3 regions of the Kitasatospora sp. NPDC034533 genome follow, and region 1 is predicted to be linked to each of the others. Evidence: riboswitches for the same ligand, from Rfam matches in the RefSeq annotation. Region 1 holds a riboswitch; each other region holds the start of a gene.
What was found. Region 1 has a riboswitch for cobalamin ahead of ACZ55U_RS28450 (CoA-acylating methylmalonate-semialdehyde dehydrogenase). Riboswitches for the same ligand answer to the same signal wherever they lie in the genome.
Positions count from the first base shown of each region.

Region 2: linked by a shared signal. The riboswitch ahead of ACZ55U_RS23425 (cobalamin biosynthesis protein) and the one ahead of ACZ55U_RS28450 (CoA-acylating methylmalonate-semialdehyde dehydrogenase) in region 1 are both predicted to bind cobalamin.
Region 3: linked by a shared signal. The riboswitch ahead of metE (5-methyltetrahydropteroyltriglutamate--homocysteine S-methyltransferase) and the one ahead of ACZ55U_RS28450 (CoA-acylating methylmalonate-semialdehyde dehydrogenase) in region 1 are both predicted to bind cobalamin.

Region 1 is NZ_JBVITE010000050.1:54,868-64,674, forward strand. Features, by position in the region: gene ACZ55U_RS28430 (enoyl-CoA hydratase) at 135-908, opposite strand; gene mmsB (3-hydroxyisobutyrate dehydrogenase) at 905-1,789, opposite strand; gene ACZ55U_RS28440 (enoyl-CoA hydratase/isomerase family protein) at 1,786-2,859, opposite strand; gene ACZ55U_RS28445 (acyl-CoA dehydrogenase family protein) at 2,859-4,007, opposite strand; gene ACZ55U_RS28450 (CoA-acylating methylmalonate-semialdehyde dehydrogenase) at 4,004-5,503, opposite strand; cobalamin riboswitch at 5,713-5,885, opposite strand; gene ACZ55U_RS28455 (histidine-type phosphatase) at 6,357-7,727, shown strand; gene ACZ55U_RS28460 (ADP-ribosyltransferase) at 8,841-9,807, shown strand, end outside.
Region 2 is NZ_JBVITE010000036.1:516-10,322, forward strand. Features, by position in the region: gene ACZ55U_RS23405 (cobyrinate a,c-diamide synthase) at 1-1,036, opposite strand, end outside; gene cobO (cob(I)yrinic acid a,c-diamide adenosyltransferase) at 1,041-1,646, opposite strand; gene ACZ55U_RS23415 (putative cobaltochelatase) at 1,652-3,838, opposite strand; gene ACZ55U_RS23420 (cobyric acid synthase) at 3,939-5,477, opposite strand; gene ACZ55U_RS23425 (cobalamin biosynthesis protein) at 5,474-6,484, opposite strand; cobalamin riboswitch at 6,593-6,724, opposite strand; gene ACZ55U_RS23430 (alpha/beta hydrolase family protein) at 7,119-8,225, shown strand; gene ACZ55U_RS23435 (hypothetical protein) at 8,890-9,807, shown strand, end outside.
Region 3 is NZ_JBVITE010000103.1:815-10,621, forward strand. Features, by position in the region: gene ACZ55U_RS37145 (S1 family peptidase) at 1-549, opposite strand, end outside; gene cobF (precorrin-6A synthase (deacetylating)) at 703-1,461, opposite strand; gene ACZ55U_RS37155 (acyl-CoA thioesterase) at 1,968-2,393, shown strand; cobalamin riboswitch at 2,485-2,687, shown strand; gene metE (5-methyltetrahydropteroyltriglutamate--homocysteine S-methyltransferase) at 2,861-5,176, shown strand; gene ACZ55U_RS37165 (adenosylcobinamide amidohydrolase) at 5,645-6,409, shown strand; gene ACZ55U_RS37170 (NAD(+)/NADH kinase) at 6,601-7,707, opposite strand; gene gndA (NADP-dependent phosphogluconate dehydrogenase) at 8,144-9,598, shown strand; gene ACZ55U_RS37180 (plasmid stabilization protein) at 9,689-9,807, opposite strand, start outside.

The sequences.
Region 1 (9,807 bases):
CGGCCGTATCCGACCGGCGGCCGGGCCGGGCCGGACACCGCCAGGCCGGGCCGGACACCCACCTGCTGAGCCGTTCCGGGCCCTGCGCAGCGTGCGCCGCCCCGGGACGCAGGGGCGGCGCAGCGCGTGGACGGTCAGCGGTGGGTAAAGGACGGCGGGCGCTTCTCCGCGAAGGCCGCCATGCCCTCCTTCTGGTCGGCCGTGGCGAACGTCGCGTGGAAGAGCCTGCGTTCGAAGCGGACGCCCTCGGCGAGGGTGGTCTCGAAGGCGCGGTTGACGCTCTCCTTCATCATGATCGCCGCCGGGGTGGACATCGCCGCGACCGTCTCGGCGGTGGCCAGCGCCTCGGACAGCAGCTGGTCCGCCGGGACGATCCGGGAGACCAGCCCGGCCCGCTCGGCCTCCTCGGCGCCCATCATCCGCCCGGTCAGGCACAGCTCCATGGCCTTCGCCTTGCCGACCGCCCGGGTCAGCCGCTGCGAGCCGCCGATGCCGGGGATCACCCCGAGCTTGATCTCCGGCTGCCCGAACTTCGCGGTGTCCGCCGCCAGCAGGATGTCGCACAGCATCGCCAGCTCGCAGCCACCGCCGAGCGCGTAGCCGGCGACGGCCGCGACGACCGGCTTGCGCAGGGCGGCGAAGCGGTCCCAGGCTGCGAACCAGTCGCCGAGGTAGGCGTCGACGAAGTCGAGGGACTGCATCTCCTTGATGTCGGCGCCGGCCGCGAAGGCCTTCTCCGAGCCGGTGACCACCAGCGCGCCGATCTCCGGGTCACGGTCGAACTCCGTGGCCGCCGCGACGACCTCGTTCATCAGCCGGCTGTTCAGCGCGTTGAGCGCCTTCGGGCGGTCGAGCGTGATCACCCCGACCCGGCCCTTGCGCTCGACCAGGATCGTGTCGTACGTCATGCGGTCTCCTCCCGGAGAGTGGTGATGATGGCCGAGAAGTCCAGGCCTGCGGCCTCGCCCCGGGCGAACGCGGCGAACAACTCGGCTGCCCGCCGGCCCAGTTCGACGGGTGCGGCGGAGGCGGCAGCGGCGTCGGCGGCCAGCCCGAGGTCCTTGGCCATCAGGGCCGCCGCGAACCCGGCCGCGTAGCCGCGGTTGGCCGGGCTGGTCGGAACCGGACCGGGCACCGGGCAGTTGCTGGTCAGCGCCCAGCACTGCCCGGAGGCTGCGGAGGCGACGTCGAACAGGGCCTGGTGACTGAGTCCGAGGCGCTCCCCGAGGACGAAGGCCTCGCTGACCGCGATCATGGAGACGCCGAGGATCATGTTGTTGCAGATCTTCGCGGCCTGCCCGGCACCAGTAGCCCCGCAATGGACGACCTGCTTGCCCATCGCCGCGAGCACCGGCTCGGCCTCGGCGAAGTCGGCGTCCTCGGCACCGACCATGAAGGTCAGGCTTGCCCCTTCGGCGCCGGCCACGCCTCCGGAGACGGGGGCGTCGACGGCGCGGTGCCCGGCGACCCGGGCGAGGTCGGCGGCCGCCCGGGCGTCCCCGACCGCGATGGTGGAGCAGTCGACGAACAGTGCTCCGGCTGCCGCCTCGGTCAACTCGGCGTAGACGTCGAGGACATGGCGCCCGGCCGGCAGCATGGTCAGCACCACGTCCGCCTCGCCGACGGCCTCGGCCGCCGAGCGCGCGATCGTCACTCCCTGTGCCGCGGCCTGGTCCCGGGCCGGGGCCGCGAGGTCGTAGCCGAACACCCGGTGGCCGGCCTTGACGAGGTTCGCGGCCATCGGACCGCCCATGTTGCCGAGTCCGACGAATCCGACGGTGTGGGTCACCAGCGCTCCAGGGGTGTGGTGGCGGCGAGGCCGAGTTCGCGCTCGCCGAGCGGGGCGAAGTAGCGGGCCACGGCGGCGGGTTCGACGGCGTCCAGCGTCGACGGGCTCCACTGCGGCTTGCGGTCCTTGTCGATCACCTGGGCCCGGATGCCCTCGGCGAGGTCCGGCGTGGCCAGGGCCGCGCAGGAGGTGCGGTACTCCTGGTCGAGCACGGCCTCCAGCGGTCCGAGGGCCCGGGCCCGGCGCAGGGCCGCCAGCGTGGCCTTCACGGCGGTCGGGGAGTTGGCGGCGATCCGGTCGGCCGCCTCCTTGGCCTCGGCTTCGCTGCTGCTGTCGAGCCGGTCGAGGATCTCCTCGACGGTGCCGGCCGCGTAGCAGGCGTCGATCCACGTCCGCCGTGCGTCCAGCACGCCGGGCGGCGCGGGCCGGACGTGCCGTTCGAGGGCGCCGTGTACGGGCAGCTCGGCCAGGTCGTCGAGCAGGGCGGGCAGCCGCTCGGCGGGGACGAAGTGGTCGGCGAGACCGCACAGCAGCGCGTCACCGGCCCCGACGGCCCCGGCGGTCAGGGCGAGGTGGGTGCCCAGCTCGCCCGGCGCCAGGGCGAGCAGGTAGGTGCCGCCCACGTCCGGGACGAAGCCGATGCCGGCCTCCGGCATGGCGATGCGGGTGGTCTCGGTGACGATCCGGACGCTGCCGTGGGCGGAGACGCCGACCCCGCCGCCCATCACGATCCCGTTCATCACGGCGACGTAGGGCTTGGGGTAGCGGGCGATCCGGGCGTTGAGGCGGTACTCGTCGCGCCAGAACTCCTCGACGGCGCCCGGGTCGCCGCCGGTGGCGGCGCGGTGGATGGCGACGATGTCGCCGCCCGCGCAGAACGCCCGCTCCCCCGCGCCGCTGACCACGACGGTTTCCACCCGGTCGTCGGCCTCCCAGGCGTCCAGCGCCTCGGCGATCGCGCGGACCATGCCGTGGGTGAGGGCGTTCAGGGCCGTGGGGCGGTTGAGGACGATCAGGCCCGCCCTGCCCTCGCGCTGGACGAGGACCTCGTCGGCGGTGTGCTCGGCCATCACGCGGCTCCGGTCAGGCCGCGGGCGACGATGACGCGCATGATCTCGTTGGTCCCTTCAAGGATCTGGTGCACCCGCAGGTCGCGGACGGTCTTCTCGATTCCGTACTCGGCCAGGTAGCCGTAGCCGCCGTGGAGTTGCAGCGCGGCGTTGGCGACCTCGAAGCCGGTGTCGGTGGCGAGGCGTTTGGCCATCGCGCACAGCTGCGGCGCCCGCGGGTCACCCCGGTCCAGCGCGGCCGCCGCCCGCCACAGCAGCGAGCGGGCCGCCTCCAACCCCGTCGCCATGTCGGCGAGCCGGAACTGCAGCGCCTGGGCGTGCAGGAGGCGGGTGCCGAAGGCCTCTCGGTCCGCCAGGTGGCGGGTGGCGCGCTCCAGCGCCTCCTGGGCGCCGCCGAGCGAGCAGGCGGCGATGCCGAGCCGGCCGCCGTTGAGCCCGTTCATGGCGATCCGGAAGCCCTCGCCCTCGGCCCCGAGGAGCCGGTCGGCGGGCAGCCGGACGCCGTCCAGCAGCACCTGGCGGGTGGGCTGGGCGTTCCAGCCCATCTTCTTCTCGTTCGGCCCGAACGAGACGCCGGCGTCGTCCCGTTCGACGACGAACGCGGAGATCCCGCTCGCCCCGGGCCCGCCGGTGCGCGCCATCACCACGTAGACCCGGGCCGCACCAGCGCCGGAGATGAACTGCTTGACGCCGTCCAGCACCCAGTGCTCCCCGTCCCGGCGGGCCCGGGTGGCCAGCGCGGCGGCATCCGAGCCCGCGCCCGGCTCGGTCAGGCAGTAGCTGCCCAGGTGCTCGGCCGAGCACAGCCCGGGCAGCCACCGGGAGCGCTGGGCCCGACTGCCGTACCGGTCGACCATCCAGGCGACCATGTTGTGGATGGACAGGTAGGCGGCGATGGAGGGGCAGCCCGTCGCCAGGGCCTCGAAGACGGCCACCCCGTCGGCGCGGGTGAGTCCGGATCCGCCCGAGCCCTCGCGCACGTACACGCCCGCGAGGCCGACGTCGGCGGCCTTGCGCAGCACGTCCACCGGGAAGTGCCTGGCCTGGTCCCACGCGACGGCGTTCGGGGCGAGGTGCTCACGGGCGAAGGCCAGGGTCGTCTCCGCGATGGCGCGCTGGTCGTCGGTGAGGTCGTGCATGGCGCTCATCCCATCGTCGGCATGGTGAAGCTCGCGCCCTCCTTGACCCCGGAGGGCCAGCGCGAGGTGACGGTGCGGGTGCGGGTGTAGAAGCGGATCGCGTCCGGCCCGTGCTGGTTGAGGTCGCCGAAGGCGGAGCGCTTCCAGCCGCCGAAGGTGTGGTAGGCGATCGGCACCGGGATCGGGACGTTGACCCCGACCATGCCGGTGTTCACCCGGCGGGCGAAGTCCCGGGCGGTGTCGCCGTCCCGGGTGTAGATGGCCACGCCGTTGCCGAACTCGTGCTCGCTGGGCAGCCGCAGCGCCTCCTCGTAGTCGGCGGCACGCACGACCGTGAGGACGGGGCCGAAGATCTCCTCCCGGTAGATCCGCATGTCCGGCGTCACCCGGTCGAACAGGGAGGCGCCGAGGAAGTAGCCGTCCTCGTGGCCCTCAAGACGGAAGCCACGCCCGTCCACGACGAGTTCGGCCCCCTCCGCCACCCCGGCGTCCAGGTGGCCGCGAACCCGGGCGAGCGCGTCGGCACCGACCAGTGGGCCGAAGTCCGCCGCCGCGTCGTCCGAGCGCCCGACCTTCAGCGAGGCGATCCGCTCGACCAGCTTGGCCACCAGGGCGTCCGCGGTCGCCTCCCCCACCGGGACGGCCACCGAGATCGCCATGCAGCGCTCGCCGGCCGAGCCGTACCCGGCGCCGACCAGCGCGTCCGCCGCCTGGTCGAGGTCGGCGTCCGGCATCACGATCAGGTGGTTCTTCGCGCCGCCGAAGCACTGCGCCCGCTTCCCGTGCGCGGCGGCGGTGGCGTACACGTACTGCGCGATCGGCGTCGACCCGACGAAGCCGACCGCCTGTACCCGCGGGTCCTCCAGCAGGGTGTCCACGGCCTCCTTGCCGCCGTTGACCACGTTGAACACGCCCGGCGGAAGCCCCGCCTCCAGGAACAGCTCGGCCAGGCGCAGCGGCACCGAGGGGCACCGCTCGGACGGCTTGAGGACGAAGGCGTTCCCGCAGGCCAGCGCCGGTGCGGCCTTCCACAGCGGGATCATCGCCGGGAAGTTGAACGGGGTGATGCCGGCGACCACGCCCAGCGGCTGGCGCATCGAGTACACGTCGATGCCGGTGCCGGCGTTGTCGGAGAACTCGCCCTTCAGCAGGTGCGGGATCCCGGCGGCGAACTCCACCACCTCCAGGCCGCGCTGGAGGTCGCCGTGGGCGTCGGCCACGGTCTTGCCGTGCTCCGAGGACAGCAGTCGGGCCAGTTCGTCCTTCTCCTGGTCGACCAGCTGGAGGAAGCGCAGCAGCACCCGCGCCCGCCGCTGCGGGTTCCAGGCCGCCCAGGCCGGCTGGGCCTGGGCCGCGTCGGCGATCACCGCCTCGACCTCGGCCCGACTCGCCAGCGGCACCCGGGCCTGCACCCGGCCGGTGTTGGGGTCGTACACGTCGCCGAAGCGACCGGAGGCGCCGGCGACGGGCTTGCCGCCGACGTAGTGGGTCAGTTCGCGGACCATCGGTTCCTTCTCTCGACAAGGGTGGGAGAGGAGGAATGGAGGCCGTCGCCCGTCGACGGGCGCACAGTGGTGCGCGCTCGGTGCGGGCAGGACGGCGGTCGAACGGAGCGTCAGGGTATGGGCGCCCCGGCAGCCGTCGGCACGGGACAACCAGGAGCAGCGGAACGGATGCAGCCCGGAGCCATGCGTGTCGTCTCCATCCTCGTGGAAAACACGGATCACCCGCGGCCGGTATCCTGACTCCCGGATCACCGCACGCCCTCTGGCCTTCCCGGCTGGCTGCCAGTGGCCTTCGTCTGCGAGGACGGACTCCCCGGTCACAGTGGCGGGACCGTGCCGGACTCACACCGGCTTCCCTGACACCGCGGACCTGTCATCGACCATATAGTTGGACGTCCTAGTAAGTCCAGAGGGCCTACCCGCGCGCCGCATCATCGCGCCCCACGGCTGTTGACCCGTCCGCCACGGCGGGCAGCGGTCCACCCGCGAACGCGACCGCCCGATCCGCCTCGAACCCGGCGGCAGCACAGGGCCATTCCCGTCCCCCCGTGTTCAGGCCCGCCTGCCCTTCCCCCGGGGCTACTCGGCGGCCCGACGCGCCGGCGCCGAGTGCGGGCGGGCCCCCGGCGCCCCCGCCGCGCGTCGTTCCGGCGGCGGGCCGGGGCGAAGCAGCGCGGCCGCGGGCAGCGGGCGCGCCGGCCGTGGTGGCGGTCCGGCGACACCGCCCGGGCGGTCACCGTTCAGCTCCCCTTCACCCCGGGTAGGGCCCGGCGCCGGTGGGACTTCCCCGGGTCGTGCGACTGTTCGCTCCGCCACACGCGACCGGTGGAACGAACGAACCCGAAGGACCGCCTTGAACCGCACCGCTCCCCTCTCGGCCGTCATGGCCGTCACCCTCGCCGCCGGTGTGCTCTGCACCGCGGGAACCGCGTCCGCCGGGGACTGGTCCGGTGCCCGGTACACCGACCAGGGCCTCTACGGAACGAAGACCCCGTACGCGCCGCAGGAGAAGGCGAGCAAGTACCAGAAGCCGCCCAAGGGCTTCAGCCCGGTCTTCACCGAGAACGTCGCCCGTCACGGCTCGCGTGCCATGTCGGACGGCGATGACGGCGAGGCGGTGCTCGCCGTCCTGCGCACGGCGCAGCAACAGGACGCCCTCACCGACCTCGGCGAGGACCTGGCCCCGCAGGTCCAGTCACTCCTCGACGCCGCCAAGGCCCTCGGCTACGGCAGCCTCTCCGCGCGCGGCGCCCAGGAGCACCGGCAGACCGCCCTGCGCATGGAGCAGCGTCTGCCGTCGCTGTTCGGCAAGATCGCCGCGGAGCACGAGCCCATCGTCGTCGAGACCTCGGGCGTCGCGCGCGCCGTGGCGAGCGCCGACGCCTTCACCGGCGGACTGGCTGCCGGAGATCCGGCGCTGGCCGGCCTGATCAAGCCCCCCGTCACGGACAAGAACCTGCTGTACTTCCACAAGCAGCCGCAGAACGCCGACTACCAGGCCTACCTGAAGACCGACCCGGACCTCTCGGCCGTCCTGGCCACGATCGACGGCGACCCCCGTACGGCGGAGGCGGCGCACCGCGTCGTCTCGCGCCTGTTCCGCCCCGCCTTCGTCTCGGCGCTGCCCGCCGCCGGTCAGGTCTCCTTCGCGCGTTCGCTCTACCAGCTCTTCGCCGCGGCTCCCGACCTGAGCGTCGAGGCTCCGAACGTCGATCTCACCCGGTTCCTCGCCCCGCGCGACGCCCAGTGGTTCGCCTACCTCGACGACGCGGAGGACTTCTACCAGAAGGGCCCCGCCTTCAGCGGCCGCACGATCACCTACAAGATGGCCGGCGTCCTCCTCGACGACCTCCTCGCCCAGGCCGAGGCCAAGGCCGCCGGCACCAGCGACAACGGCGCGGTCCTGCGCTTCACCCACGCCGAGGAGATCGAACCGCTCGCGGCCCTCATGGGCCTGCCCGGCAGCACCGAACCCGCCGAGCCCGGACAGCCGTACAGCTACCGGAACAACCCGTGGCGCGGCGCGGACGTCGCCCCGATGGCCGCGAACATCCAGTGGGACCTGTACGCGAACACGCCCACCGACGGCAAGCCCGCCACCCACCTGGTCCGGATGCTCTACAACGAGAAGGAAACCGCCTTCAAGCCCTCCTGCACGCCGGTGGCCAAGAACAGTCACTTCTACGACCTCGACGAGCTCAGGCGCTGCCTCACCCACGGCTGACCGCGCCACGCGCCCGCCGAGCCACTCCCAGGGAGAGCGGCTCGGCGGTCGCGGTTCTCGTGGCGGATCGGTTCCGCCAGGTGTCCGTCAGGGGACCCTGCCGGTGGCGGGGACGCACGGGTGGACGTCGTTCTCCTTGACCACGTGGACCGGGGCGCGCCCGGGCGCACGGTCCGGATCGCCCTGAGCGCGGCCGGGGTGGTCGCGGTGCCCTCTCGGCACCGGGGGACGCCCCACTCGTCGAACGCCAACGTGCGGTCGGGGAAGCGGTCTTCCTTCCAGGTGTTGATGCTCGGAAAGGTGACGCCACATCGGGCGAGCAGGCAGCGCAGGACCTCGCGGCCGATGCGGATCACCGGACCGCGCAAGCGCCGCAGGGACGCGAGTGGTTCGCGTATCGCCCAGCGGGTGAAGGGCTGTCCCAGCCTGACGGTCGGGTGGCGGCCGTCTGGACGACGAAGTCCTCGTCGTCAGGACTGAGAAGGCGGGGACGGCCTCCCTCCCATCGGGGGTCCAGACAGGCCGACCGGTTCGGGCCCTGCGCCGCCAACCCGGCGAACGTTCCCGGTCGGAGCACTCGGTGGATCCCGTCCTCACGGCCGAGACGCGAGAGGCCCACGACACCTTTGCGGTTCGTGGCCGTTCGGCCGTTCCATGACGGGCGCGCCACCGGCCGCCGACGCCGCGGTGCTACGCCGTTCGAGTGGTCGGTCAGGTGACTCCGCACCGTGCACGGATCGGTGGTGGTGACGGGACCGGACTGCACCGCAGATCGACCCCGGTGACGCCGAGTGAGTGCCAGCCGGGGTCCTCGGCCGGCACGCGGTCCCGCTTCGTGCGCACCGAAGCGGCCCGGCCCTGGCCGCCCGTCCCTCTTCGCGCCTACGGTGGAAGTCCAGGGCCCGCCCATACCCGTGCTGTGCCGGAGATGTCCGGTATCGCGGCCCATGTCCGCCCCGCAGCGGCGATGCCGCCCAGGGCGGGTCCCAGACATCCACAGGCGAGGCAATCATGGAGTGAACCGCCCCTGACCTGTCACGACCGCCACGCGCCGACCGCCGGAGAGGTGCCTTCCTCCTTGGCGGGCCCCGAACAGTTCAAGGTGGACCAACCATGCCCCTGACCAAGATCGACAGTATCAAGGTCGACCATCCCGACACGGACGAGCGCACAGTCCAGTTCCTGTGGGGGGACCTGACGAAACTGGCGTCGGACGACGCCGTCGACGTCCTCGTCGTCTCCTGCCGGCCCGACGACTACGCCCCGACGGAGGGAAGCCTGGTGGGCGCGCTCGCCAAGGCGGGCGTCTCCGTCGAAGCCCTGGCGAAGGACAAGGCCAAGGACTACCGGCCCCTGTTGCCCTGCTGGATCTCGAAACCGGTGGCGGCCCTCGGGATCCACTTCGAGCGGATCCTGGTCTTCGAACCGAAGGACTGGGACGTCAACGCCGGGAACCCGACCCGGGCGATCTTCCAGGCGCTCGCCTGTTTCTATCCCACCGAAACGGTGCGCGTCGCCACGCCGCTGGTGTGCACCGGAGTGCGCAAGGCGGACTCGAAGGAGGTGCTGTCGGCGCTCACCTGGGCGGCGGCGCACTACGCCTCGTCGAACACCACCAAGGTGTCCACCGTGAAGATCGTGGCGCTGCCCGAGGAAGTCGGCGACCGACTGACCCCCACGTTCACCGATATCAAGAACAACTACGACAACGTGTTCGATCTCAAGCTGCCCGCCGACTACGACGTGTACGTCAAGAAGGCGAAGGCGAAGATCGACAGCATCAAGCTCCCACCCTCGGTGACCTATCGGCAGGCCGTGGCGGTCTGCATCTACACGACCAACTACTACAAAGCCATCAACTCCGTGCTGTACCGGAAGAAGCCGACCGACCCGGAGTACCGCCAGTTGCTGCCGCTCATCGAGGCCATCGACTCCGGCCTGCGGAACCTGAGGCTCCACACCGGGGCGACCTTCCGCGGTGACAACATGAAGCCGGATCGCCTGGCCAAGCACCAGGTGGGTGCGAAGCTCCTCAACACCTCGTACACGAGCACGAGCAAGGAGCGGGAGATCGCCAAGA
Region 2 (9,807 bases), on a different contig from region 1:
CCCGCCCCAGATAGAGCAGTCCGGCGCACTCGGCGGCGATCGGCCCGCCCGCGGCCGCGAACGAGGCGATGGCCGCGCGCAGCGGGCCGTTGCCGCTCAGCTCCCGCACGTACAGCTCCGGGAAGCCGCCGCCGATCACCAGGCCCGCCGTGCCCTCGGGCAGCGCCGAGGCGTGCAGCGGGTCGAACGGGACCACCTCGGCGCCCGCCGCGCCGAGCAGTTCGGCGTTCTCGGCGTACGAGAAGGAGAACGCGGCGCCCCCCGCCAGCGCGATCCGCGGCCGTCCGGCCACTGGCGCGACCTCGGTCGAGGGATCCCACGGCTCGGCGTCCAACTCCGGTGCCGTCCGCGCCAGTTCGAGCAGGGCGTCCAAGTCGACCGAGGAGGCGACCAGTTCGCCCATGTCGGCGACCGCCCGGAGGGCCTCCGCCGAGCGCTCCACCGCCGGGATCAGCCCGAGGTGGCGGGACGGGGTGGTGACCGCCGCCGAGCGCCGCAGCGCGCCCAGCACCGGTACGCCGGAGCCCTCCTCCAGGGCCTCGCGCAGGAGTTGCTCGTGCCGGTCGGAGGCGACCCGGTTGAGGATCACCCCGGCGAGGCGCACCTGAGGATCCCAGGAGGCGAAGCCGTGCACCAGCGCGGCCACCGAGCGGGACTGCGAGGAGCCGTCCACCACCAGCACCACCGGTGCCCGCAGCAGCTTGGCGACGTGCGCTGTGGAGGCCAGCTCGCCGCGCCCGGAAGCCCCGTCGAACAGGCCCATGACCCCCTCGACCACCGCGACGTCCGCCCCCGCCGCGCCGTGCAGGAACAGCGGCGCGACCCGCTCCGGCCCGCACAGGAAGGCGTCCAGGTTGCGGCCAGGGCGGCCGGAGGCGAGCGCGTGGTAGCCCGGGTCGATGTAGTCGGGGCCGACCTTGTGCGGCGACACCGCCAGTCCGCGCGCGGTGAGCGCCGCGATCAGGCCGGTGGCGACGGTGGTCTTGCCGGCGCCCGAGGAGGGCGCGGCGACGACGAGGCGGGGGACGGTGCTCAACGGCCTACCACTCGATACCGCGCTGGCCCTTGCGGCCCGCGTCCATGGGGTGCTTGACCTTGGTCATCTCGGTGACCAGGTCGGCGAACCCGGTCAGCGCCTCGGGCGCGTACCGCCCGGTGATGACCACGTGCTGGCTGCCCGGGCGGTCCCTGAGCACGGCCACCACCTCGTCCGGGTCGATCCACCCCCAGTGCATCGGGTAGGTGAACTCGTCGAGCACGTAGAAGCGGTAGGTCTCGGCCGCGAGGTCCCGCTTGACCTGCTCCCAGCCCTCCTTGGCCGCCTCCTCGCTGGACATCTCCTGCTCGGCGGAGCGCTGGATCCAGGACCAGCCGGAGCCCATCTTGTGCCAGTCGACGGTGCCGCCCTCGCCGGAGGCGCCGAGCACGCGCAGCGCGTTCTCCTCGCCCACCTTCCACTTGGCGGACTTCACGAACTGGAACACCCCGACCGGCCAGCCCTGGTTCCAGGCCCGCAGCGCCATGCCGAACGCGGCGGTGGACTTGCCCTTGCCCGGGCCGGTGTGCACGGCGGTGATCGGCAGCGTGCGGCGCTGACGGGTCGTCAGGCCGTCGTCGGGGACGCTCTCGGGGACTCCCTTGGGCATGTCGGTCAGGCCGCCTTTCGCATCGAAGTGGTGGTCGTACGGCCCCCGGAGCGGCTCCCGGAGCCGTGCGCGGAGCGGTTCGCGGAGCCGTGCGGGGAGCGAGCCCCGGAGCGGCTCTCGCGGACGAGCGAGGCGACGCCCTCGGCGCGCAGCTCGTCCAGGCTGACGGCGGTGCCGCCGAGCAGCCCGGCCAGCGTACGGGCCAGGCCCAGGCGGACCGGCCCGGACTCGCAGTCCAGCACCACGCTCGCGGTGCCCTGCGCCGCGAACAGCGCCGCCGCGCGCTGCGACCGGGCGAGCGCGTCCGGCCCGCCGGTGGCCCGGCCGTCGGTCACCACCACCAGCAGCGGGCGCCGGTTCGGGTCCCGCAGCCGCTCGACCCGCAGCACCTCGTGCGCCCGCAGCAGGCCCTCGGCCAGCGGCGTCCGCCCGCCGGTGGGCAGCGACTCCAGCCGGGCCGCGCCGACCTCCACCGAGGACGTGGGCGGCAGCGCCAGCTCGGCGCCCGCGGCCCGGAAGGTGATCATGCCGATCTTGTCGCGGCGCTGGTAGGCGTCCATCAGCAGCGACAGCACCGCGCCCTTGACGGCGGTCATCCGCTGCCGGGCCGCCATCGAACCGGAGGCGTCCACCACGAACAGCACCAGGTTGGACTCCCGTCCCTGACGCACCTGTTCGCGGAAGTCGTCCGTGTGCAGCACCAGCGCCCGCCCGCTGCGCCCGCGCGCCGCCTGGTGCGGTGCGGCGGCCTGGAGGGTCGCGGTCAGGTGCAGCCGGCCGAGCGCGCCCTGCGGGCGGCGGGCGCGGATGGTGTGCCCGCCGGTGGTCTCGGCGGGGGAGCGGCGCCCCTGGGCGCCGTGACCGGTGCCCCGCACGGTGAACAGCCGGGTCCGGTACGGGTCCGCGGCCGCGACCGGCGCCGACTCCTTCGCGGGGGCCGGGTGCTGGGCCGGTACGGGCTGCTGCCCGGGCTCCCCGGAGTCCGGGGAGCCCGGGGCTTGCGGGGCGGTGTCCGGGGCGGCCTCCGCGTGCGGACCGTCGGAGGGCTCGGGCGCGCCACCGCCGTCGGGGCCGCCGTCGGGCCCGCTACCGTCCGGACCACCCTCCGGTCCGTCGCCGTCGCCGTCGCCGTCGCCGTCCGGGCCGGGCCCGTCGTCCTCGGGCTCCGGGTCGTCCTGCCCGGCGTGTCCCTCCAGCGTCCGGTCCAGCTGCTCCTCGTCCAGCCCCGGCGCGTCGAAGGGGTTGCGGCGGCGCCGGTGCGGCAGCGCCAGCTGGGCGGCCTTGCGGACGTCCTCCTCCAGCACCTCGGCACGACCGTCCCAGGCGGCCAGCGCGACGGCCGTGCGGGCCATCACGATGTCCGCGCGCAGCCCGTCCACCTCGAACGCGGCGCACACGGCAGTGATCTGACGGAGCGCCACTTCGGTCAGCTCGACCTTGGGCAGCAACTCCCGTGCGGCGGTGATGCGTTCGGCGAGTGCCCGCTCGTCCTCCGCGAACCTGGCGGCGAACGAGGCCGGGTCCGCGTCGTACGCGAGCCGGCGCCGGACCACCTCGGCGCGCTCGGCCGGGTCCCGGGTGGCGGCGATCTCGACGGTCAGGCCGAACCGGTCGAGCAGCTGCGGCCGCAGCTCGCCCTCCTCCGGGTTCATCGTGCCGACCAGCAGGAACCGGGCCGCGTGGCGCACCGAGACGCCCTCGCGCTCGACGTAGGAGCGGCCCATCGCGGCGGCGTCCAGCAGCAGGTCCACCACGTGGTCCTGGAGCAGGTTCACCTCGTCGATGTAGAGCACGCCGCGGTGCGCCTTGGCGAGCAGCCCGGGCTCGTACGCCTTGACGCCCTCGGCCAGCGCCCGCTCCAGGTCGAGCGAGCCGACGATCCGGTCCTCGGCCACCCCGACCGGCAACTCGACCAGCTGGGAGGGCCGTTGGTGGCTCGTGGCGGCGTCGTGCGGCCCGTCCGGGCACTGCGGGTCGGGCGCGGCCGGGTCGCAGGCGAAGCGGCAGCCGTCGATCACGGCGATGTCCGGCAGCAGTCCGGCCAGCGCGCGCACCATGGTCGACTTCGCGGTGCCCTTCTCGCCGCGCACCAGCACGCCGCCCACGGCCGGGGAGACCGCGTTCAGCAGCAGCCCGAGCCGCAGGTCGGCCATGCCGACGATCGCGGTGAACGGATAGCGGACGTCACTCATGCCGTACCCCACTCCTGTCGTGTCCGGTCCTGCGCTCGTACCCGGCCCTGCGGTCGTACCCGGTCCTGCGCTCGTACCCTGCCCTGCGGCCGAACCCGGCTCATGCGTCCCTCCCGGCGGTACCGGGCGGGACGAACGGCAGCGATCCGGCCGCCGGCACCCCGCCCTCGATCAGCTTCCACAGCGCGTCCGTGTCGGCGTGCTCCTCGATCAGGTCGCCCAGCCGGTCCAGCCGGGCCTCGCGCGCGGCGGCGAAGGAGGTGTCCGGCGCCGGGACGAACGCCCGCCCGGCCGACTCCGCCACCTCGCGCAGGAGTTCGCGCCGGAACCCGTCGTTCTCCAGCGCGCCGTGCCAGGTGGTGCCCCACACCGGGCCCAGCCGGCAGCCGTCCAGGTGCCGCCCCGCGCCGTCGGAGAAGAACCCCTCGCCGCCGTCGACCGACACCACCCCGTGGTGGATCTCGTAGCCCTCGACGCGCTGCCCGAACGCCTCGCCGACCGGCCGGGCCAGCACCTTCCCCACGCCGAAGCGGACCCGGGTCGGCAGCAGCGCGAGCCCCTCGACCGCGCCCGCCTTCGACTCGACCTCGTCCACGATCGAGCGCGCCAGCATCTGGTAGCCGCCGCAGACGCCGAGGATCGGCAGCCCGGCCGCCGCCCGTGCCTTCAGGGCCGGCTCCAGGCCGCGCTCGCGCAGCCAGGCGAGGTCCGCGACGGTGGCCCGGGTGCCGGGCAGCACCACCAGGTCGGCGTCGGCCAGCTCCTCCGGCCTGGTCGCCCAGCGCACCAGCACGCCGGGCTCCTGGGCGAGCGCGTCCAGGTCGGTGAAGTTGGACAGCCGGGGGAAGCGCACCACCGTCACCCGCAGGACGTCGGCGCCGAGCGGCCCGCGACCGTCCGTCCGGTCGACGACGGTGGACAGGTCCAGCGAGTCCTCGGCGTCCAGCCAGAGCCCCGGCAGCATCGGCAGGGTGCCCAGCACCGGACGTCCGGTCAGCTCGTGCAGCATCTCCAGCCCGGGCGCGAGCAGCCGCGCGTCGCCGCGGAACTTGTTGACGAACCAGCCCGCCACGTGCCGCTGGTCCTCGGCGGACAGCAGCGCCAGCGTCCCGTACATCGCCGCGAACACCCCGCCGCGGTCGATGTCGCCGACCACCACCACCGGCAGGGCGGCGGCGGTGGCCAGACCCATGTTGGCGATGTCGCGGTCGCGCAGGTTGATCTCGGCCGGCGAGCCCGCGCCCTCGCAGACCACGACGTCGAAGCGGCGGCGCAGGTCGGCCAGGCACTCCAGGGCGCGCTCCAGCAGGACGGGCTTGCGCTCGCGGTAGTCCAGCGCGCCCACCTCGGCGACCGGCCTGCCCAGCAGCACCACCTGGCTGCGGCCGTCCGCGCCCGGCTTGAGCAGCACCGGGTTCATCGCCGCCTCCGGCTCCACCCGGGCGGCCTGCGCCTGCATCGCCTGGGCACGGCCGATCTCCGCGCCGTCGGCGGTGACGAAGGAGTTGAGCGACATGTTCTGCGCCTTGAACGGCGCGACCCGCACGCCCTGGCGGGCGAGCCAACGGCAGATCCCGGCCGTCACCACGCTCTTGCCCGCGTCCGAGGTCGTCCCCGCGACCAGCAGCGCGTTCGTCATGCCCTTCCCCTCTTCCCCAGGAGCGCGCGCAGCAGCACGTGCCCCGCGACCGTGGTACCCAGCGCCAGCGCGCCCACCCGCCGGGAGAGCGCGCAGGCGCGCTCGATGTCGTCCACCGTCACCGGCCGCAACTCCTCGCCCAGGACCGGCCGGTGCTCCACCCGCTCGCCGTACCGGAGGGTCCCGCCCAGCCGGACGCCCACCGCGCCGGCGAACGCCGCCTCCGCCTGGCCCGCGTTCGGGCTCGGGTGCGCGGAGCCGTCCCGCCGCCAGACCCGCCAGGCCGTCCGGGGCGCGGGCGCGGCGGCCACCGTCAGCAGCGCCGTCAGCCGGGCGCCCGGCCAGCCCGCCAGGTCGTCCAGCCGGGCCGAGGCCCAGCCGAAGCGGGCGTGGCGCGGCGAGCGGTGGCCCACCATGGCGTCCAGGGTGTTCACGGCGCGGAAGGCCAGCAGGCCGGGCGTGCCGGCCAGGGCGCCCCAGGTCAGCGCGTTCACCACGGCGTCGGCGGTGTTCTCGGCCACCGACTCGACCACCGCCCGGGCGATCTGCTGCCCGTCCAGGGCGCTCGGGTCCCGTCCGCACAGGTGCGGCAGCCGCTCCCGGGCCGCCGCGAGGTCGCCCGCTGCCAGCGAGCGGCCGATGGTGCGCGCCTCCCGGGTCAGCGAGGTGCCGCCCAGCACCGTCCAGGTCGCGGCCGCCGCCAGCGCCGCCCGGCCCAGCGGGCGCCGGCCCGCGGTGCGGTCCAGGGCGAGCGCGCCCGCCGCGACCGCCCCCACGCACAGCGCCGTGTAGCCGGCGCCGGCGGCCCGGTCGTCCCGCCACAGCCGCCGTTCCAGGCGGGTCGCGGCGCTGCCGAAGGCGGCCACCGGGTGACCGCGGCGCGGGTCGCCGAAGCGGGCGTCGGCGGCGTAGCCCACGAGGGCGCCGAGCGCGTAGGCGGCGGCACGGGCGGACGGGCGCGGCGTGGACGCGCGCTGCGTGGACGGAGGCGGCGGCGGAGGGGTCATCGGCCGCACGGCGGAAGGCAGCTCGGAGTCCGGCAGGGCGGGGCAGCCTGCATCGCGTGCGTGTCCTCACTCAGGGTCCGCGCCCTGGATCGACGTGACGGGGGCGAGAGTCTCCTGGCTTCCGGGTCAGACGCACCCCCGGAGCCTTCCAGCGGCCGTTCGACGGCCCGCCGTGGCGATGTTCCGAGCGTGCTCCCCGGTGACAGTGGCGGGACCGCGCCGGACTTCCACCGGCTTCCTCTCCATGCCTCCGTTTGGCCCCAGGATCCCATCACGGGCCCGAACCGGGAGTCAACCGAGGTCACGGAGGGGTTGGTCACACGCGGGCCCGGCTGACGGCTTGTGGGATCGCCGCCACTACACCTGTCGTCTCCGTCTCCTTCCGTCGTCTCCCGGCCGCCTCACGTCTCCTCCGGGCTCCTCCGGGCTCCTCCGGCACCCTCGACGGCGCGGGGCCGGCGCCCGTGTGACCCGAACGGCTCAGTCCGGTGGCCGGGTGGGCGGCGCGCCGGTGAACTGGTGCACGGACACCGTCCGGTGCGTGGGCGACAGATCCGTGGGCACGCGAGCAACAGAGCCGTGGGCGTCGGAGATCCGTGGGCCTCAGAGCAGAGCAAAAGAACAGGGGAGCGAGATGCGTTGGGGAACCGCCGCCGTCGTGGCGGCCGCCGCGGTCGGGGCAGCCGTGCTGGTGGTCGGTCGTCGGGCCTCCGAACGGATGGTCCGTCCGGTGACCGCCCTCCGGGAGTCCGGCCCGGTCCTGGTGCGGGAGCTGGCCCCCGGCCGGATCACCTTCACCCCCGGCCCGGAGAGCCTGCGCCGCGGCCGCTGGGCGGTCGAGTGGGGGGACGGCGGACACGCGGTCGTCGAGGAGATCCTGCACAGCGACGAACAGGGCGTCACCCGGCGGCTGGTCCGCGCCGACCGCGGCACCCTCACCCCCGGCACCGAGGTCCGCTTCACGCCCCGGGTCCTGCTCGGCGACCCGACCGAGGCGCTCGGCCTCGCCTTCACCGAGACCGCCGCCGACGGCGAGCTCGGTGCCCTGCCCGCCTGGCGGCTCGACGGCAAGCGCGGCACCTGGGTGATCCTGGTGCACGGCCCGGAAGCCGACCGCGGGCAGACCCTCCCGGTGCTCCCCCTCCTCCACCGGCTCGGCCTGCCCGTCCTCTCCGTCACCTACCGCGGCGACCGCGGCGCCCCCGCCTCCCCGGACGGACTGAGCCACTTCGGCGAGACCGAGTGGCGCGACGTCGAGTCGGCGGTGCGGCTGGCGCTGGACAGCGGTGCGGGCAAGGTGATCCTCTACGGCTGGTCCCTCGGGGCGACCATGGTCCTCCAGACGGCGGCCCGCTCGGCCTGGTCGCAGGCGATCCGGGGCCTGGTCCTCGACTCGCCGGTGCTCGACCTCCCGGCCTCGGCCCGCCGGGACGCCGCCCGGGCCGGTTTCCGGGGCGTCGCCGCCGAACTCGGCGCCCTCGCGGCCGAAGGGCGCACCGGCGTCGACCTCGCCGACTTCGGACGCATCGCCGACGGCACCGACCTGCGCGTCCCCACCCTGCTGCTGCACAGTCCCGAGGACCGGATCGCACCCTTCCGCACCGCCGAGAAACTGGAGGCCGTCCGCCACGACCTGGTCAGCCTCCGGCCCTTTCCCGGCGCCGACCACGCCACCCTCTGGAACACCGCCCCCGACCACTACACCGAACTCCTCCGCCGCTGGCTCACGCCGCTGCTTTAGGGAGATGCGCGCCCCCCGGTGGCGCGGGCGGTTTCGACCGGGCCCCGTCGGCAATTTCCGGCGGGCTTCCCCCCGTCCGTGCGTGAACGTTTCCCCATTCCGCCGTGCGGACGCGAGAAGTCGGACCCGCCGACTTCTCGTGCGGAAAGATCCCCCCGGTCCGCCCGGCATCCGTCCGGATTCGGGCTGGACAGCCTCGCCGGAAGTCGCGGGAGCGGTTTTCCCGGAGGTAAACCATCCTGTCGCCAGGGGTAAAAATGTGCCCGGCGCCCACGCCCCCACCCCTACCCACCGTGACCGATCGAGCATTCTGGGCTACCGGCGCATTCGAAGTGGCATGCTCAGATCACATGTTTCCGGCCAGGCGGTTTGCCGTTGTTGCCCGATCTTGCGGAGGTGCCACCGCCGGTCGCCCGGTCGTACGGACAACCGGATGTGACAGAAGGCCGGTACAAGGGGAAGACTGCTCGACGTGACGTCTCGGAACCCGCGCGACCGTGATGCCCCGCTCCCGCCGACGATCGGTACCGGTGCGACGGTGACCCGTCTCCCCGGAACGGCCCAACGGCCCGCCGGTGGCAGGCCGGGTGGGGTGGGTGTCCCCCGTAACGGAGTACCCCGGCGACGAGGACCCGCTCCGGCTCCCGGGCGAGGCCGGGTTCCCGTGCCGGAGGGATTCCCGGCACCTGCCGAGCTGGCACCGCTGGCCCGCCGGATGCTGGTGGACGCCGTCCGGATCGCCCGCTGGGCCGGTGAACTGGCCGAGGTCGACAAGCGTGGCGAGCTGCTCCCCGAGGACGCCCGCGCGGCGGGCCGGGCACTGGCCATGACGGTCGGCGCCGCCGCCAAGGCGTGGGGGCAGGCGCTGCTGGTGGGCCTGGTGGAGCCCCGGGACGGCGGGGCCGGCCCCGGCTGGCGCCTGCACGCCTGGGAGCACGACGACGAGGCCGTGATCCGCGGCTGGTCGGCGCTGTTCGACGCCTGGACCCTGCTCGCCCCCGTGCCGCCCGCCGCCCTGCGCGGTGTGTTCGCCGTGCTGGCCGGGCAGGCCGTGGACCAGGCGCCGCAGCTGCTCTCCTTCCTCCACCTGGTCGACGGGCCGGTCGCCGAGAGCGAGCTGCTGGAACTGCTGCGCCGAGGCCTGGACGAGCGCCGGGTCGGCGCCGGCCTCGGCGGGCCGGGACTGTCCCCGGTGCCGCACGCCGCCTCGGCCGTCTCCGCCGTCCGCGGGACCTGCCGCGAGCCGCAGATCGACACCCCGGCCGCGCCCTCGGACGTGGCCGCCGTCCTGGACTGGATGCTGGACGGCCTGGCGGCCGTCGGCGCCCTGACGCGCAGGAACGACGCCGCCGAGCTGTCGCCGCTCGGCCACTGGGCGGTGCGGGCGAAACTGGAGGAGATCTGCACGGTCGCCCAGACGGCGGCCGGGCACATCGAGCAGAGCGCCTACGAGCTGCTGAACGCCTGTGCGGACTACTCGCCGGGCCCGGCCCGCGCCGAGTTCCGCGCCTGGGTCGCGGCCCGGCCGGCGGACCGGGCGGTGGGCGAGCTGCTGGAGGCCGCCCAGGGCGACGACGCACTG
Region 3 (9,807 bases), on a different contig from region 1:
GTCGAGCTGCTGGAGGTGGTCGGGGAACCGCAGACCGTCGAGCTCGGCGGTGTCGACGACGGTGCCGAAACCGAGCAGCCGGGTCGGGGTGCCGGGGGCGCCGGGCCGCTCGGCGACGGGAACGGGCCGCTCCTTGACCGGCCGGTCCAGCCGGATCAGCGCGACGTCGTTCAGGTTGGGTCCGGCGCCCGCTCCCTGCCGGTAGCCGGGGTGGGTGAAGGTGCCGGCGATGGCGCGGACGGTGCCGCCGGACTTGCGCTCGGAGCTGCCGACCCGGACGGTGCCGGCGGGCGTGACCAGCTCCGGGTCGACGCAGTGGGCCGCCGTCAGCACCCATTGGCGGTCGATCAGCGAGGCGCCGCACACGCCGTCGTCCAGGCCCGGGGCCGACACCGGGACGGAGGCCATGAAGGGGTAGCGCTGTGTGGCGTCCGTCCCGTTGACGATCGCCCCGGCACTGCCGACCGTCGCGGCGGTGAGTCCCGCGGCGATCACGGAGACGGCCGCGACGCGGGCCGCGCGACGTCGTACGGGGTTCCGACTGAACATCAGAAATCCTCCTTGGAACCGGAGTTTCCGGATGTCTTCAGCCTTTCTCTCCAAGATCCACTGGGCCATCCGGGCAGCGGGTGCGAGGACGGTGGGGATATCCCCCGGGCCGCGGGAGGGGGCCTTCGCACCGCTCGCCGGTGCTACGCGCGGTCAGTCGCCCGAGCGCCGGAGCAGATAGGTGTCCATGATCCAGCCCTTGCGCTCGCGGGCCCGCTCGCGCAGCTCGCGGATCCGCGGGGCGGTCTCGGCGAGCGGCCCGGAGACCAGCACCTCGTCCGGGGTGCCGAGGTAGGCGCCGTAGTGGATGTCCAGCCCCTCGGGATCGATCCCGGCGAAGGCGGCCCGGCCGTCGAGCATCACCACCACGTCGTCCACCCCCTCGGGGAACCCCTCGGCCAGGCGGCGCCCGGTGGTGATCTGCACCGGGCGGCCGACCCTGGTCAGCGTGGTGCGGTGCCGGGCGGCGAGCGCGGAGACGCTGCTGATGCCCGGGATCACCTCGTACGCGAACGGCGCCCCGCCGCGGGCCGACACGTCCTCCACCACCGCGATGACGCTGTCGTAGAGGGCCGGGTCGCCCCAGACCAGGAACGCGCCGCGCTCGTCCGGGCCGAGGTGCTCGGCGACCAGCCGCTCGACGAGGTCGGCGCGGCGGGCGCGCCAGTCGTCCACGGCGGTCGCGTACGCGGGGGCGGTGCGGTCGCGCTCCGCGTCTGGGACCTCGACCACGCGGTGCCCCGGCCGGCCGTGGTCGGCCAGCATCCGGCGGCGCAGCCGGACCAGGTCCTGCCGCTCCTTGCTCTTGTCGAGGACGAAGAAGACGTCGGTGCGGCCGAGCGCCTTGACCGCTTGCAGGGTGAGGTGGTCGGGGTCGCCCGCGCCGATGCCGATGACGAAGATGTGCCGCATGGGGGACATTCTGCCGTCCGCCCCCGCCTGCGGGCCCGGGGGTCGTGCGTGGACCGACCGAAGGGGTGGGCGGTGGCCGTGAGCTGCGCGGATGGACGTAAGCTGGCGGGGCAGCTGGTTCGCCCCGCCCGCCAGGCGGGGCGTCGTCACGAGGCAACCCGGTGGGAGTCCGGGACCGCCCCGCAGCGGCGAGCGGGAACGACCGCCGCCCTGTGCACCGGCCCGGCAACGGCAACGGCGCCGGGGCGCGGCGGCCGCTAGGGGCCCGTCCCGGTTCGGCCGGGAGGGCGTGCCCACGGGTCCGAAGACCTGCCGCTGCCCGCGTGCCGTGGTGGCCCGCGGTCCCACCACGTCCCCGGGTGCGGGCTGATGGTGCGGGTGAGTCCGTGTACGGACGACTGCCCGCTCCTCGGCGTGCCCGGGGTGTTCGACTTCACGAAGGAGGGTTCCGTGCAGCGGAACGCCGACCACGATTCCCACGGCGCCATGACGGGCGGGCCGTCGCTGTGACCAGTCCCTCCGTGCTCTCCCGCACCCCGGCCGACTCGGCCGTCACCCTCGCCCACATCATGAGCGACCACGACACCAACCTCTACGGGACGGTGCACGGCGGCGTGATGATGAAGCTGATCGACGACGCGGCGGCCGCCGCCGCGGGCCGGCACGCCGGCGTCCCCGCCGTCACCGTCTCGGTGCGGGAGATGTCGTTCCTGGCGCCCGTCAAGGCGGGGGACCTCCTCACCGTCCGCGCCCGGGTCGGCCGCGCCGGGCGCACCTCGATGGACGTGTCGGTGGTGGTGACCTCGGAGCGCTGGAACCTCGCCGGGCCCGTCACCAGGGTGGCGACGGCGCAGCTGGTCTTCGTGGCGGTCGACTCGGAGGGCAAGCCCCACCCCGTACCGGAGCTGACCCCGGAGGGCGGGGCCGAGTAGCCGATCGCGGCTCCGGTGTCCCACTATGCGGGCGCCGTTTCGAGATTTCCGCTCCGGCGGCGGCGTTCTGCCCCTAAGCTGGCGGCGCAGCTGGTTCGCCCCGTCCGCCAGGCGGGGCGTCGCAAGAGGGAACCCGGTGACGCCATTCGACTGGCCAGTCCGGGACTGCCCCGCAGCGGTGAGTGGGAACGACCGCCGTCATACGCACTGGGCCCGGGACGGGTCTGGGAAGCGACGGCCAGTAGGTGTCCGCCCTCCACGGGCGGACGTGCCCGCGAGTCCGAAGACCTGCCACTGCCCGTGCGCGACCGTTCGCGTGCGGCCATCCGGTGACCTCGTGGGCGGGTCGGCGACCATACCAGGCGGAGCCGCGCACGGGCGCGGGTTGTCCGCCCGGTCCGTCCTCCCTTCGCGTCCTCGTGCCGTCACCGGGTACTTGAGGATTCAGGCTCGCGAAGGAGAGTCCCTTGACATCTAAGTCCGCAGCCGCGGAGTCCGTGGCCACCGCGTACGGCTACCCCCGGCAGGGCCGCGACCGGGAACTGAAGAGGGCGATCGAGGGGTACTGGAAGGGCGCGGTCACGGCCGGGGCACTGCTGGCCACCGCCGCCGAACTGCGCCGGACGAACTGGGCGCAGCTCGCCGAGGCCGGAGTGGCGGAGGTGCCGACCGGCGACTTCTCCCTCTACGACCACGTGCTGGACACCACCGTGGCGCTCGGCGCGATCCCGGCGCGGCACCGGGAGGCCGTCGACGCCGACCCGCTGGACGGTTACTTCGCGATGGCGCGTGGCAACCAGGACGTCGCACCGCTGGAGATGACCAAGTGGTTCGACACCAACTACCACTACCTGGTGCCGGAGTTGGGACCGGACACGGTGTTCGTCGCGAACCCGGCCAAGGCGGTCGGCGAGCTCAGGGAGGCCCTCGCGCTCGGCCACGCCGCCCGGCCGGTGCTGCTCGGCCCGGTGACCTACCTGCTGCTGGCCAAGCCCGCCCCCGGCGTGGCGGCCGACTTCCAGCCGATCACCCTGCTGGACCGGCTGCTGCCGGTCTACGCGGAACTGCTCGCCGCACTGCAGGAGGCCGGTGCCGAGTGGACGCAGCTGGACGAGCCCGCGCTGGTGCAGGACCGCACCCCGGCCGAGCTGAACGGTGCCGCCCGCGCCTACCGTGAGCTGGGCGCCCTCACCGAGCGGCCGAAACTGCTGGTCGCGAGCTACTTCGACCGGCTCGGCGACGCCCTGCCCGTCCTCGCCAAGGCCCCGGTCGAAGGCCTGGCGCTGGACTTCACCGGACCCGCCGCCGCGAACCTGGAGGACCTCGCCGCCGTGGGCGGGCTGCCCGGCAAGCGGCTGGTGGCGGGGGTGGTCGACGGGCGCAACGTCTGGATCAACGACCTGGAGAAGTCCCTCGCGACCCTGGCCACCCTGCTGGGCCTCGCCGGCACCGTCGACGTGGCGCCGTCCTGCTCGCTGCTGCACGTGCCGATCGACGCCGCCGCCGAGCGCGACGTCGACCCGCAGATCGCGCGCTGGCTGGCCTTCGCCAGGCAGAAGGCCCGGGAGGCCGCACTGCTCGCCCGCGCCCTGCGCGAGGGCACCGGCACCGTCACGGCCGAACTCGCCGCCAACCGCGCCGACCTCGCGTCCCGCGCCAACTCCCCGATCACCCGCGACCCGGCGGTGCGCGCCCGGGCCGCCGCCGTGGGTGCCCAGGACACCCGCCGCGCCCAGCCGTACGCGCGGCGGGCCGAGGCCCAGCACGCCCGGCTCGGCCTGCCGCTGCTGCCGACCACCACCATCGGATCCTTCCCGCAGACCACCGAACTGCGCGCCGCCCGCGCCGACTTGAACGCCGGGAGGATCGACGAGGCGGCCTACCGGGAGCGGATGGAGGCCGAGGTCCGCGAGGTCATCGCCTACCAGGAGAAGACCGGCCTGGACGTCCTGGTGCACGGCGAGCCCGAACGCAACGACATGGTCCAGTACTTCGCCGAGCAGCTCACCGGCTACCTGGCCACCCGGCACGGCTGGGTGCAGTCCTACGGCACCCGCTACGTGCGCCCGCCGGTCCTCGCCGGGGACGTCTCCCGCCCGCGCCCGATGACCACCGAGTGGTTCCGCTTCGCCCAGGGCCTGACCGGCCGCCCGGTCAAGGGCATGCTGACCGGCCCGGTCACCATGCTCGCCTGGTCCTTCGTCCGCGACGACCAGCCGCTCGCCGACACCGCCCGGCAGGTGGCGCTGGCCCTGCGCGACGAGGTCACCGACCTGGAGGCGGCGGGCGCGGCCGTGATCCAGGTGGACGAGCCGGCGCTGCGCGAGACCCTCCCGCTGCGCGCCGCCGCCCGCCCGGCGTACCTGGACTGGGCCACCGAGGCCTTCCGGCTGGCCACCTCGGGCGTGCGCGCGGACACCCAGATCCACACCCACATGTGCTACGCCGAGTTCGGCGCCGTCATGACGGCGATCGACGAACTCGACGCCGACGTCATCTCCCTGGAGGCGACCCGCTCGCACATGGAGGTCGCCGGTGAGCTGGCCGAGGCCGGCTACCCGCGCGAGGTGGGCCCCGGCGTCTGGGACATCCACTCCCCGCGCGTGCCCGGCACCGAGGAGGTGGTCTCGCTGCTGCGCGCGGGCCTGGCCGCGATCCCGGCGGAGCGGCTCTGGGTCAACCCGGACTGCGGACTGAAGACCCGCGGCTGGCCGGAGACCCGGGCCTCGCTGGACAGCCTGGTCGGCGCGGCCCGGGCGCTGCGCGAGGAGCTGGCCGGCTGACGGAGGCCGGCTGACGGGAGCGGGGCGGGCGCGGCGGGATCACGGCGCGCCCGCCCCGGCGACCCGCGCTCCCGGTGGGTGGGTGACGAGGCCGGGGCGGGACGACGACCGGGCACCGCCCGTGGCCCGCCACGGAATCCCGCCATCCGCCCGCCGCGAACCTGCGAATCGTGGGAGCCAGCCCGGGTGATACCTTCGCAACCGCCGTCCGGAGCGGTCGGCACCGCAGGCGAGCCGGAAGGAACCCGAGCGCACCATGGGCCGCCCGGCCGGACGAAAGCCCCACGCCCACGCCGAGCCGCGTCGGGTGCGCCACACGCACCGCCCGGTCCACGCCCAGGGCGTCGCGCCGGGCGAACCACGGGCGGACGGCGTACAGCGAGCGGGCCCGGCCGTCGGCGGGGAGTGGCCGGAGGCCGATCCGGACCGGCGCACCGGGGCGCCGTACCCGGTGGAGGGGGAGTGGTCGTGAACGAGGTCGGGGTGCGGGTCGGGCGGGCCGCGCGGACGGAGGACGGCGCCTGCCGCCACCTGCTGGTGTGGCGGGCCGGGCCCGGCTGGCGGATGGTGAGCAGCGCGGTGCTCGGCGGCGGGCTCGGGGAGCGCGCCTGGGTGCTCAACGCCCAGGTGCGCCCGGGCTACTCGGGGCTGGACCCGGCCGCGCACCTGGCCGAACTGGCCGCCGCGCAGGGGCTGGTGGGCCCGGGCGTGGGGCTGATGACGGCGGCCGAGGTGGACGACTGCACCCGGGCCGAGGACGGCGGCGTCACCGCGCTGGTCACCGCCGGGATCGGGGTCGCGCTCTGGGCGGCCGACCCCGTCGCGCAGGCGGTCGCGTACCGGCCCGGGACGATCAACACCCTGGCCGTGGTACCGGCCGCCATCGAGGACGCCGGCCTGGTCAACCTGCTCGCCACCGCGACCGAGGCCAAGGTCCAGGCGCTGCTGGACGCCGGCTACGACTGCTCGGGCACCCCGTCCGACGCGGTCTGCGTGGCCGTCCGCGCCGCCTCCCCGGGCGTCCCCGCAGACCCGTTCGGCGGCCCGCGCTCGGTCTGGGGCTCCCGGCTGGCCCGCGCCGTCTACCGGGCCGTGCGCGAGGGCGCCGAACTCGACCGCGTGCGCCGGGCCGAGGGGCCGCCGCAGGAGCACCCGGCGACGGTGGCGGGCTGTCGCGTCGCGGACGTGCGCGGGGCGCTGCCCGACGCCGCGGCCCGGGTGGTCACGGGCTGACCCAGCCGGCCGTCGGACCCCGCACGGCCGAGCCGTCGAGGTCCTTGAGCTTGGTCCCGGGCGAAGCCCCGGACAGCCGTCCGGGGGCCGCTCGCCAGGGAGTGGGGCGGCACGGGCGGCATCCGGCCGTCCGCACCAGGAGGCCCGGTGAACACCCCCGGCGCCGTGCCCCACCCCGACGGCAGCGCGCATCAGGCGCCGTCGTCGGTCCGGTGCACGAGGCGGGGACGGTGGCGGCCGGGTTCCAGGGTGGGCAGGTTCAGGTGCTCCAGGTCGTGCGGCGGCGGTGCCGTGAGCGGCCAGGTCGAGGGGACCTCGGCCGCGGCGGAGGCGGCGGCGGGCGCGTCCGTCAGCCGCATCCGCTGCCTCAGCCGGCCGTAGAAGTCGATCGGCCCCAGGCGCACCGCCCGCAGCCGGGTCGGTGCCGCGTAGACGCCGACCCAGTCGCCGGGCTCCAGGACGCCGCGGAGCTGGCCGTCCACGCTGACCGCCGCCGGGCCCGAGTGCGGCAGCAGCCGCATGGCGATCGGCTCGTCCGGTGCGGCCAGGACGGAGCGCCTGAAGACCATGTGCGCCGCGACGGGGGTGAAGACGAGGACCTCCGCCCGGGGCGAGACCACCGGCCCGCCCGCGGCGAAGCTGTAGGCGGTCGATCCGGTCGGCGTCGCCACCAGTAGCGCGTCGCCGGCGTAGGAGGCGAGCAGCCTCCCCGCGAAGTAGACCGCCGCGGCGACCCTGCCGTCCCGGGAGAACTTCTCCACCACCACCTCGTTCAGCCCGAGCACGTCCAGGGCCACCCCCCAGCCGCCCCCGGCCTCGCAGCCGGAACGCACCTGCGGCGCGGGCAGCGGCGGGCGGCGGGCGTACGGCGACGGCGGACCGGACTCCTCGGGAAGCCGGAGCGGACGGGAGGCGCGCATCGTCACCAGCATCCGTTCCTCGACGCTGACGCGGGACTCCCGGACGGCCTCCAGGGCCTGGAGCACGTCGTGCGCGGGCACCTCGGTGAGGAAGCCGACGTGCCCGAAGTCGATGCCCAGCAGCAGGGCGCCGTGCGGCGCCGCCAGCCGCGCGCCGCGCAGGAAGGTCCCGTCGCCGCCCAGCGCGACGATGAGGTCCGGGTCCCCGGCCGCGGCCATCTCCTCCCGGGCGCCGCGCCGTGGCCCGTCCGCGTTCCACACGTCGATCTCGGTGCACCGGACGCGGTGGTCGTCGCACCAGGAACGCACCGAACGGGAGGCCCGCACGGCTTCGGGGCGCCCCTTGTGGACGACGAGACCGACGCGCTCGACCGCCATGGCGTGTCCTCCTCGGCAAGGGGTGGGGTCCCCTCCAGGATGCGCTCCGGCCGTGAGGCCCGGCGACTCGCCGGGTGCCTCCCGGCCGGGCCTCCGAGCACGCCGCCCGGAAACGCCCGGGTGGGCCAACCCCCCGCGCGGCCCCGGTCCCCGGTGGCGATCCTGGATCCGGCAGCCCACGGCGCACCGAGCCGACCGGCCCGAGTGGCCCGCGCCACCGACTCGCGGGCGAGGTTCCAGGCCACGGGCCCGCCCGGTCCCCGAGACCGCCAGGCTCCCGAGACCGCCGGACCCCCGGGCCCGTCGGCGACGCGGGCCCGTCAGCGACGCGGGCCCGCCGGAGACCGGGCCGGCCCGATCCCCGAGACCGCCGCGGGCCCCGGTCCTTCCGGAGGCCCGAGTCGGCCGGAACCCCCCGAGAGAGGAAGCAGCCGCCATGGAGGCATCCGCACAGATCGGCGTGACGGGGCTGGCGGTGATGGGCCGCAACCTGGCCCGGAACTTCGCCCGCAACGGCTACACGGTCGCCGTGCACAACCGCACCCCGGGGCGCACCAGGGCGCTGATCGAGGAGTTCGGTCACGAGGGCTCGTTCGTCCCCACGGAGTCGCCGCAGGACTTCGTGGCCGCGCTGGAGCGGCCACGCCGGCTGCTGATCATGGTGAAGGCCGGCTCGGCCACCGACGAGGTGATCGAGGAGTTCGCCGCGCTGCTGGAGCCGGGCGACATGATCATCGACGGCGGCAACGCGCACTTCGCCGACACCCGCCGCCGCGAGCGGGCGCTGCGCGAACGCGGCATCCACTTCGTCGGCAGCGGCGTCTCCGGCGGGGAGGAGGGCGCGCTGAACGGGCCGTCGATCATGCCCGGCGGCTCCGCCGAGTCCTACCGCGTCCTCGGCCCGATGCTGGAGAGGATCAGCGCCCACGTCGACGGCGAGCCCTGCTGCACCCACATCGGCACCGACGGGGCCGGCCACTTCGTGAAGATGGTGCACAACGGCATCGAGTACGCCGACATGCAGCTCATCGCCGAGGCCTACCACCTCCTGCGGCAGATCGGCGGCTACGGCCCCGCCGAGATCGCCGAGATCTTCCGCCACTGGAACAAGGGACGCCTCGACTCCTACCTGATCGAGATCACGTCCGAGGTCCTCGCCCACACCGACGCCGCCACCGGCGGGCCCTTCGTGGACGTCGTCCGGGACGCCGCGGAGCAGAAGGGCACCGGGCGCTGGACCGTGCAGACCGCCCTCGACCTCGGCTCCCCGGTCACCGCCATCGCCCAGGCCACCTTCGCCCGGGTGTCCTCCGCCCGGACCGAACTGCGCGAGGCCTACCGGCCGCTGTCCGGCGGCACGCCGCAGGAGCTGCGCCCGCACGAGGCCGAGCGCTTCACCCGGGACGTCGAGCAGGCCCTCTACGCCTCGAAGGTCGTCGCCTACGACCAGGGCTGGACGATGATCCGCGACGCCGCGGCCGAGTACGGCTGGGACATCGACCTGGGAGCGGTGGCGAAGATCTGGCGCGGCGGCTGCATCATCCGCGCGGCCTTCCTGGACCGGATCCGCGCGGCCCACGCCGCCGATCCCGGCCTGGTCAGCCTGCTCGCCGAGGAGCGGTTCGCGACCGAGATCACCGACGCCCAGGCGGCCTGGCGCACCGTGGTCGCGAGCGCGGTCCAGCACGGCATCCCCGTCCCGGCGTTCTCCGCCGCGCTGGCCTCCTACGACACCCTGCGCAGCGAACGCCTGCCCGCCGCGCTGATCCAGGGCCAGCGCGACTTCTTCGGCGCGCACACCTACCACCGCACCGACCGAGAGGGCACTTACCACACGCGCTGGGCCGAGCCCGGCCGCCCCGAGGTCCGCACGGACACCGGCGCCGCGTAGGCCCCGGAAGAGAGGCCACGCGGCACCGGTGGCGGTGCTCCGACGCATCCGCCCCTCCGAGCGTGGAGGCGGGGCGGGCGCCGGCGGCGGTCAGCGGCCGAGCGCGTCGGCGAGCTGCTCCTTGTTCATCTTCGAGCGGCCGTGGATGTTGCGCTGCTTGGCCTCGTTGTAGAGCTGCTCCCTGGTCGGCCCCTGGGCTCCGGAGTGGG